Regions from separate parts of the Emergencia sp. JLR.KK010 genome, predicted to be linked through region 1. Evidence: riboswitches for the same ligand, from Rfam matches in the RefSeq annotation. Region 1 holds a riboswitch; the other holds the start of a gene.
What was found. A riboswitch is a leader RNA that binds a small molecule or an ion and turns the genes downstream of it on or off. The one in region 1 is predicted to bind glycine.
Positions count from the first base shown of each region.

Region 2: another riboswitch for glycine. It lies ahead of V1225_RS08080 (sodium:alanine symporter family protein); the one in region 1 lies ahead of V1225_RS00290 (TRIC cation channel family protein).

Region 1 is NZ_CP143550.1:71,978-76,681, reverse strand. Features, by position in the region: gene V1225_RS00305 (dynamin family protein) at 1-779, shown strand, start outside; tRNA gene V1225_RS00300 (tRNA-Ala) at 807-882, shown strand; gene V1225_RS00295 (hypothetical protein) at 1,081-1,497, shown strand; glycine riboswitch at 1,611-1,700, shown strand; gene V1225_RS00290 (TRIC cation channel family protein) at 1,840-2,487, shown strand; gene V1225_RS00285 (PfkB family carbohydrate kinase) at 2,540-3,451, opposite strand; gene V1225_RS00280 (4Fe-4S binding protein) at 3,497-4,204, opposite strand; gene V1225_RS00275 (C-GCAxxG-C-C family protein) at 4,394-4,704, opposite strand, start outside.
Region 2 is NZ_CP143550.1:1,684,911-1,689,614, reverse strand. Features, by position in the region: gene V1225_RS08090 (UDP-N-acetylglucosamine diphosphorylase) at 1-568, opposite strand, end outside; gene murC (UDP-N-acetylmuramate--L-alanine ligase) at 580-1,956, opposite strand; glycine riboswitch at 2,388-2,490, shown strand; gene V1225_RS08080 (sodium:alanine symporter family protein) at 2,585-3,997, shown strand; gene spoVG (septation regulator SpoVG) at 4,157-4,432, shown strand; gene V1225_RS08070 (CapA family protein) at 4,608-4,704, shown strand, end outside.

The DNA of each region.
Region 1 (4,704 bases):
CGGAAACGGCATATCACTACATGAAGGAAAGTGATGCGGTGATTTTCCTGCTGTCAGTGGACAGTCCCATTAATCAGATTGAGATTGATTTTCTGCAGAGTACCAAAGAATTTGCAGGGAAATTTTATTTTGCTGTAAATAAGATTGATGTGGTTGGAGAAGCGGATTTACAGGCTTATGTGCAGTACTGCCAGAAACTTCTCTGTCAGCTGATGGGTGTTGACTCTGTAGCAATGTTTCCTGTCAGCGCTAAAACGGGTGCTGGCGTAGAGGAATTGAAAACCTCCATTGCTGAGGACTGCCTGAAAAATGTCGGAGAGATTCTGGAGGAGTCCGCAGCCAAGAAACTGAAAGATTTGATTTCCAGAACGTTGAATCAGCTGGATTTTTACTGGAAAGCTATGAACATGGAATACAAGGAGCTTGATGATTGTTTTGAGCAAATCCATGAGACCGTTCAGGCATGCAGAACAAAAGCTGCAGCAACGGAAGGCTTTTATGAACTGCATTTAAACGAAATCAAGATACAGCTGTCGGCGAAGGTATTGGAGCTGTTTGGCATGGAGTATCAATATGAGATTGAAGAATTGCCGGCAGGACTTGTGGTAATGAGTAAAGACGACTTCTTGCGTGAGGTCGATACGCTATGCAATGATTTGAATACAACTTTGAGTGACATTTTGCTTTATAGGGAAGAAAATGCTTATGCAGTTGTGCGCAGAATCAATGCGATTAACAGACTAGGTCGGAGTTTGCGCAGAATCAGAGAGGAATTATAAGAATTAAGGGAGATATCTCCCTTTTATGGGCCCGTAGCTCAGCTGGGAGAGCGCTGCGTTCGCAACGCAGAGGCCGTGGGTTCAATCCCCATCGGGTCCACCATAGAAGATTGAATTACGTCGGAGACAAGCGCTTCGGCGTTTTATATACATTGTGAGATGAATTGGGGGTCATAGAAATTCTGTAAAAGGGTGCAAACATTTTCAGAAAATCTTGGGAATTGTAGAGTAACCGTCTTTATGCTATAATAAAAATCCAACGTAAGACTTAGTTGCATGACAGGAGAAGGGAAGCATTATAATGACAGAAGAAACTAGAATGATTTTGGACAAATTAGAGAGGATGGAAGAGAAATTAAACAGTCTTGATAATAAAGTGACATATCTCGACGAGAAGGTATCGTGTCTTGACGAGAAGGTGACGTGCCTTGACGAGAAGGTGACGTGCCTCGACGAGAAGGTATCGGACCTTGACGAAAAGGTGACGTGTCTCGACACAAGAGTTTCGGAGATGGACGAAAGATTTACTAAGGATATCCGAGAGATTAAAATCACATTGGAAAGCGAAGTAAACAGAAATATAGCAGTTATAGCAGAGGGGCATTTGAGCTTGGATAGAAAACTCGATGAAGCTTTGAAAGTAAACCAGGAAAGAGAAATGCTGCTTCTTCGTGTAAATCGTTTGGAAACAGAACTTTTAAAGAGAAGAGAACATTAAACCAGAGATTCTGAAGACAGTGCCCTCCTTTTTACAGGCATTCGCACATATTCTGGTGAGGAAAATCCCCGTTGACAAGCATTTTTTTTATATGGTATACTTTGTTTATCTGGATGATGGAATCGGGAGAGCGCATGGGCTTAAGGCTAGCGCCGTGCCGCCGAAGGGGCAAAACTCTCAGGCAACAGGACCGTTTCCGGACAGACCTCTGGAAAGTGTAAAAAGAAACCACCGATGAAGCAACTCTGCCCGTGAAGGGGCGGAAGAATCTTTCAGGTAAAAAGACAGAGTGTAATATTCTATCTCATTTACTCATGCAAGATACGCTTGGAGGTGGTTTTTGTGTCTGCATATATTTCTTTTATTCTCGAAATTATTGGAACTGTTGCTTTTTCTGTTTCTGGCGCCATGACCGGTATTCGCAAGGGCATGGACATTTTAGGCATTTCTATCTTAGGTCTTACTACAGCAGTGGGCGGTGGTGTGATTCGCGACTTAATCTTAGGGATTACACCGCCAAAGACATTTCAGAATCCAATTTATGCTATCGTAGCGATAGGAACGGCATTAATTGTCTGCACTCCTTGGATGCAAAGGCTCTTTTCTAAAAGGCAGAATTATTATGATTTGATAATGCTTTGGATGGATTCTGTGGGTCTGGGCATTTTTACTGTTGTAGGAATCGAAACAGCTTATAGTGTTTCTACAGATTTTAGTTTGTTTCTGATGATTTTTGTCGGAGCGGTGACAGGTGTTGGGGGAGGTGTGCTCCGCGATGTTATGGCACAGGATCCGCCTTATATCTTCGTAAAGCATTTTTATGCCAGCGCTTCTCTGATTGGTGCAGTGATTTGCTCTTTGATGTGGGAGCCCTTTGGGCAGGGCGTATCAATTATCGCAGGAGTTGTCATTGTTTTGGTGCTGCGGCTTCTGGCTGCAAAGTTCAGATGGAGTCTGCCGAAACCGGGTGTCGGTACAAGCGACAGGTAATGTGGAATATAAAGGAGCTGTCTAATTGTAATCAAGACAGCTTCGCTTTTTATTACAGGATTCCGCCTGCTTTGAACTCTTCATCGGATAGGACGCCGCCTTTGTTGGATACCACCAGAGAGGAGGCAGCGTTAGCCTTTGCGATAGCATCGTACATGGAAAGTCCCATGGAAAGCCCTGCCATCACTGCGCCGCAGTGACCGTCGCCAGCACCGATGGTGTCAACGATTTTTTCGGCAGGCACCGGTGCTACGTGTACAAGACCCTCGCCGCCTGCAGTTCCATCGAAATAGTAAGCGCCGTTGGCACCGTTGGTAATGATGATGGTATTTTGCGTTTTTTTATGTAATACCGCGGCAGCATCGGAAATAGCAACACAGCCAGTATAACGACAAATTTCGTCCTCGTTTAAGTGGAGTATTGGGCGTAGTGCAAAAATTCGTTCCATTAATGCATCGTCAATGAGACAGATTCGAGGACCGGGTGCGTAGAACACCGGCAGCCCGCTGGTTTCTAGAAAATCTACGATAGTGCTACCTGTCTTATCTTCTATTTCTAGACCGCAGATGTAGGCACACTGTAGCTTTGACAGATTCAGCATGTCAAACCACTCTTTGTAAAAGAGATACTCTGCGCCATGGTCTACAATAAAGGTTCGCTCGCCGCTTTCTTCCACAAAGCAGTAGCAGCATCCATTTGCCATATCCGGCGTTGGCATAGGTGAAGCCAGTCCTTTTGAGGCCAGCTGATTGCGGACGAAATCTCCGTAAAGTCCTGTACCCACTGGAGAAAACAGTGTGTAAGGCACGCCGAAATGACGAATCATGTCCGCTACGTTGTGTGCGCAGCCGCCCAGAGACATGGATTGCGATTTAACGTGGACATCCTGTGCCGTAGTGGGTAGAAAGTCCAGATTGATGATGATATCGGCAACTGTAGAGCCGATGACTAAAATCTTTTTCACTTGCGGATAACTCCATATTAACTAAAACTTCGCTGTAACTTCGTTTTATAGTATATCACCTTCTGCAGAAATCGTCACTACCTGATATGGAAGAAATTTTCCGCTGGCAGAAATCGCACGGGAAACCGCAGTCTCAAGTCCGCCGCAGCAAGGGACCTCCATACGGAGCACTGAGACCGAGGAGATGTTGTTGCGCCGCAGGACTTCACTGAGCTTCTCGCTGTAATCTACACCATCCAGCTTTGGACAGCCAATCAGCGTTACGCGACCTGTCATAAACTGCTCGTGGAATTTTGCGTAAGCATAGGCGGTGCAGTCTGCCGCAATCAGAAGATTTGCTTTGTCAAAATATGGTGCGGAAAGAGGTGCCAACTTTATCTGTACTGGCCAGTTTGTCAGTTTTGAAGCAGCGGATTTGCTGTTGCCCGCAGAAGCACTGTCTGTATCAGTGCCGCCGCCTGCGCAATCTCCCTGACAGCTTGCCTGCAGGTTTTGCAGTTCGATTGCCAGTTTTTTTGTCATCATGTTTGCTTTCACTGCTTCCTCATCATAGGCAGCGGCTTCGCGCTCCACAAAGGTGATTGCGTTCGTTGGACATGTGGGAAGACAGTCGCCAAGACCGTCACAGTAGTCGTCGCGCAGCAGTTTGGCTTTTCCGCCAACCATGCCGATTGCGCCTTCGTGACAAGCAGCGGCACAAGCCCCGCAGCCGTTGCACTTCTCACTGTCTATTTGAATAATTTTACGAATCATATTTGTTTCCTCCTTAATGATGGAATTTGGATTATACGTGCCTAATGACATGAATTTAATGTTGTGTTCATACCACGTGAGTCGAATCTTAAAACCTGCGTAATTTTGGGAATTATCGTGAGATATTCCTCAAAAAAAGAACAGGCAGCAAAAGAGAATTGCATTGCCTGTAAAATTCGTGAAAAAAGTTTATTCCATGTTGTCAAAAAGCAGCTCATCCAAAATTGCAGCAGCATCTTCGATGCAGCCATCGCAGCTTCTAAGAGGGATGCCGCCGTCAAGTCCTTTGAGTTCACGGCAGATGACAGACTGGTTTTTGGCAGTAAACATTTCGGTCGCTTTTTTCATCAGCTTATAACAGTTTACTTTTGTCTTGGGATTATCCAATTCGCCGTCGGATTCTTTCATGCCGATGACCATCGCCATGGCGGAAACTGCGCCGCATGTACCGCGGGTGCTCATTCCGTTTCCAAAGGCTTCTGCCAGCTTAAAGATTGTCT
Region 2 (4,704 bases), 1.5 Mb from region 1:
CGTCTTCCACAGAAACCGGCGATACCAGATTGGTATTGCAGCCAATAAATGCTCCGTCCCCAATGTTTGAGCGATGCTTGTTTGTTCCGTCATAGTTGACAAATACCACACCGCAACCTATATTCACATCTCTTCCGACGTCTGAATCCCCTATGTAAGTCAGATGAGATGCTTTTGAACCGTCTCCAAGAGACGAATTCTTGACCTCCACAAAATCTCCGACCTTGCAGTTTTCACCAATGGTGCAGCCCGGTCTGAGATAGGCAAAAGGTCCCACTTTGGTACCTTTTCCCACTTTACTCTCCATAATCACTGAACTCTGCACGGACGCACCGTCAGAGATGACAGAATCCTTAATTCTCGTATTCTGATAAATGGTGCAGCCCTCTCCGATAAAAGTCTGCCCTTCCAAAGTCACGCAAGGACCAATCAAGGTGCCGGCACCGATGGTAACCGTTTCGTCGATATACGCAGTGTTGATATCGACGAACTCCACCCCATTTTCCAGATGGCGAATAGCAACCTGCTTGCGCAGGGCTTCCTTTTCTTTATAATCTAAATATGTCATCTTACTCCTCTTTACCTCTCCATAATTAAATCGCCAACCTTGTAAATATCTCCTGCTCCCATGGTGATAACTAAATCTCCAGCTTCTGCATTCTTCTTTACATAGTTTGCAATTTCTTCAAAGCTGCTCATATAATAAACCTTTTTGTCAGGATGTTCTTTCTTAATTTCTCCAGCAAGTTCCTCAGATGAAATCTTATAGATATCCTTTTCTCTCGCCGCATAAATATCTGCAAGCAACAAAACATCCGCCTCTTCGAAGGAGGCAGCAAAATCATTGAACAAAGCTAATGTTCTCGTATATGTGTGAGGCTGAAATAAGCACCACAGCTTATTGTGCGGGATATTATGAGCCGCAGCCAAAGTTGCCTTAATTTCCGTCGGATGGTGCGCATAATCGTCTACCAGTTTAACACCATTTTCTGTGGTGCCAACAATATCAAAGCGCCTTTGAGTTCCCTTAAATGCGCCCAAGGTTTCTATAATGATTTTTGAATCCACCCCCAACTGATGGCAGCAGGCAAAAGCCCCCACCGCATTGAGAATATTGTGTTCACCCGGTACTCTCAGCTTCACTGTACCTAAATTTTCGCCCTGATAATTTACATTAAAAACAGGCATGCCTTCACTGTCAAAAGACACGTCTGCAATATGATAGGTGCAGCTTTCGTTATAACCATAGGTGATGGCACCAGGGATGTCCTTGATAATTTTGCTGACAAAAGGATTTGCATCATATGCAATTATTTTTCCATCTTCCGGCACTGCCTTAGCAAATCGGTCAAAGGAATTTACGATATGGTCGATATCCTTAAAGTAATCCAAATGATCCGAGTCGATATTCAAAATGACTTCGATTTTAGGACGAAGTTCCAAAAAACTATCTCTATATTCACACGCTTCTGTTACAAAGTACTGACTCGCTCCAACCTTTACATTTCCGCCAATCTCAGCCAGATTGCCACCAACTAAGATGGTCGGATCCAGCTTGGCACTGTTTAAAATTAAAGAAACCATAGAAGTGGTTGTAGTCTTGCCGTGGGTCCCGCTAATCGCGATACTGTTTGCAAAATCATCCATTAAAGTCCCCAAAACCTCTGCTCTGCCTGCCAGCGGAATATTCTTTTCTCTAGCTCTGACAATCTCCGGATTCTCTTCCGCTATGGCTGCAGAATACACAATCAGGTCTGCATTTTCTACATTCGATTCTCTATGGCCTATATAAATTTCTGCACCTTTTCTTTTTAAATTCTCGGTTAAATCTGACGCCTTCATATCTGAGCCAGAAACATGATAGCCTCTCGCCAGTAAAATCTCTGCAATGGCAGAAAGTCCTACACCTCCAATTCCAATACAGTGTATATTTTTATAATCACTCAGCTGAATCATTGCCTATTCCTCCAAATTTAATCTATATTTACTCTATTCTCATAGTTTGACTCTTGTTTCCAAAATTATGTGAATGACCTTACGAAGCGCCGTAAAAATTATTCTGGAATCATTATATCGCGACTATTCCGCTTTCCCTCTTGAATCGAAAGGAGCGATTCAATGATTCCTACCTTGTGAAGCGCCGTAAAAATTATTCTGGAATCATTATAACATATTCCGCTCAAAAATGTTTACCATTTGACAAAAAAGTTGAAGAATATAGCTGTAAACTTTTTCGAGATTATTTCTTTCTAAAACTTATTACTACAATAAAGGCGCGAAAGTATCCTTGTACAAAAAATTCCTTGCCAAACTTAAATTTGTATGATAGACTCTAGTACGTTAGTTTACATGTCGACTGGCAAAGATATTCTGCCGGTCTGAAAGAAAACTATCTCTCTGGAGAGAACCGAAAGGTCGCCGAAGGTTTAAGCGGGCAGGTCTAAGCAGCCTATCCGTGATATCTCAGGCAAAGAGGACAGAGCCAATAGTTCAATCTAAATAGCTTATGTCATCCCTCCAGAGCCGAATTTGCTAAATTCGGCTTTTGTTTTGCTTTAGATTATCAAAAAGAGGAGATGAAACAATGAATTTCACAGAATTAATCAAGAGCATAGACGATTTCGTCTGGGGCATTCCCCTCATCGTGCTCATCATGGGTACCGGTATTCTTTTGACTTGCCGTGTTAAGCTTTTGCAAATCAGAAAACTGGGAAAGGCCTTAAAGTTTATGGTCAGCAATGAAGAAGGTGGTGAAGGTGAAGTTACCAGCTTCGGCGCATTTTGCACTGCTATGGCAGCCACCATCGGTACAGGAAACATCGTAGGTGTTGCCACTGCCGTTGTTGCAGGCGGTCCCGGCGCTCTGTTCTGGATGATTGTTGCAGCTTTCTTCGGTATGGCAACTAAGTATTCCGAAGGTGTGCTCGCTATCAAGTACAGAACCATCGACGCAGAGGGACATGCCCTGGGTGGTCCTTTCTACTACATCGAAAAAGGTATGGGCACAAGCTGGAAGTGGCTTGCAAAGCTGTTTGCGATTTTCGGAATCGGCGCAGGACTTCTCGGAATCGGTACGATTACACAAGTAAACGGGATTGCCTCCGCTGTAAAGAACTTTGCGGATCCTAACGGTCAGCATACCATAACGCTTTTGGGAGCGGAATACTCTATTGCAGTAGTTGCAACAGCTATCATCGTTGCAGTTGCAACAGCATTAGTTGTAATTGGAGGTATCCAGCGTATTTCCAGCGTTACCACCATTATCGTCCCATTTATGGCAATCACTTACGTTGTCGTATGTCTTGCTATTATTCTTTATAATATTAAAGCGTTCCCTGCCGCCATCGTCACTATCGTACAGTCCGCATTCGGCTTAAAAGCTGTCGCAGGCGGCGCTCTTGGAGCTATGATGGTAGCCGTTCAAAAAGGTGTTGCAAGAGGAATTTTTTCTAATGAGGCAGGCCTTGGCAGCGCACCAATTGCAGCTGCAGCAGCACAGACAAAGACCAGTGTAAGACAGGGATTGATTTCTATGACAGGTACTTTCATTGATACTATCATCATCTGTACCATGACAGGAACTACCCTGATTATTACAGGAGCAACTGAGCAGGGCCTTGAAGGTGCAGAATGTACTGCGTATGCTTTCGGCAAAGGGCTCCCTTGGAGTCAGAGCACAGGTGCGTTCATTCTAATGATGTGTCTCTCATTCTTTGCATTCACAACAATTCTTGGCTGGGACTATTATTCAGAAAGATGTCTGGAATACCTGGCAGGCAAGAAAAAAAGTATTCTTATGACTTACAAATGGCTGTACATTTTTGCAGTGCTAATTGGACCATTCCTGACCGTTGAAGCAGTATGGACCATCGCTGATATTTTCAACGGACTAATGGCAATTCCGAACCTGATTGCACTGGTTGCCCTTAGCGGCGTTGTTGCTAGAGAAACCAAAGACTTCTTTGAAAAAGAGGCACACCTTAAGCTAGGAGCCTAGGACCTCTACGCAAAATTGAATATCGACTTTTAATCAAATCATCCTAAAACAACCTGAAAGAATCAGATATTTTAGTTATTAAATATTGCCACACACTGGAAAATGTTATATAATAATAGTGCCTTTATGGGCACCATACGGCAAGAAAGGTGGTCAATTATGAACATAACTGATGTAAGAATCCGTAAGATTAACGACGAAGGAAAAATGAAAGCCGTGGTCTCTATCACATTTGATGACGAATTCGTAGTACATGACATCAAGATTATTGAAGGACAGAACGGACTATTCATTGCCATGCCTAGCAGAAAGATGGGAGAAGGTGACTTCAGAGACATCGCGCATCCGCTACTTTCCGAGACTAGATCCAAAATTAAAGACGCGATTTTTACTGAGTACGAAAAACTTTTAACGGAAAAAGAATCCGAAGAATGACCGACAAGAACTAACTAGTTATATTATTAGCTGCTTCAAAAGAAGCAGCTTTTTCCTTGTATTTTTCATATTTTTAGTTTCCTATCTTTTTACAATTTACATAAATTAACATCAATATAGTCCTCAATTTATGTTATAATGAATCATATTGAACTAAACGTTGAAAGGAACTATCATGCGAACTCTACTTGAACACTGGAAAACCATCCTACTTATTTTTACAGCAGTCGTCCTTCTATGCCTTTTTGTGTATCACTTCATTGGACAGCAAA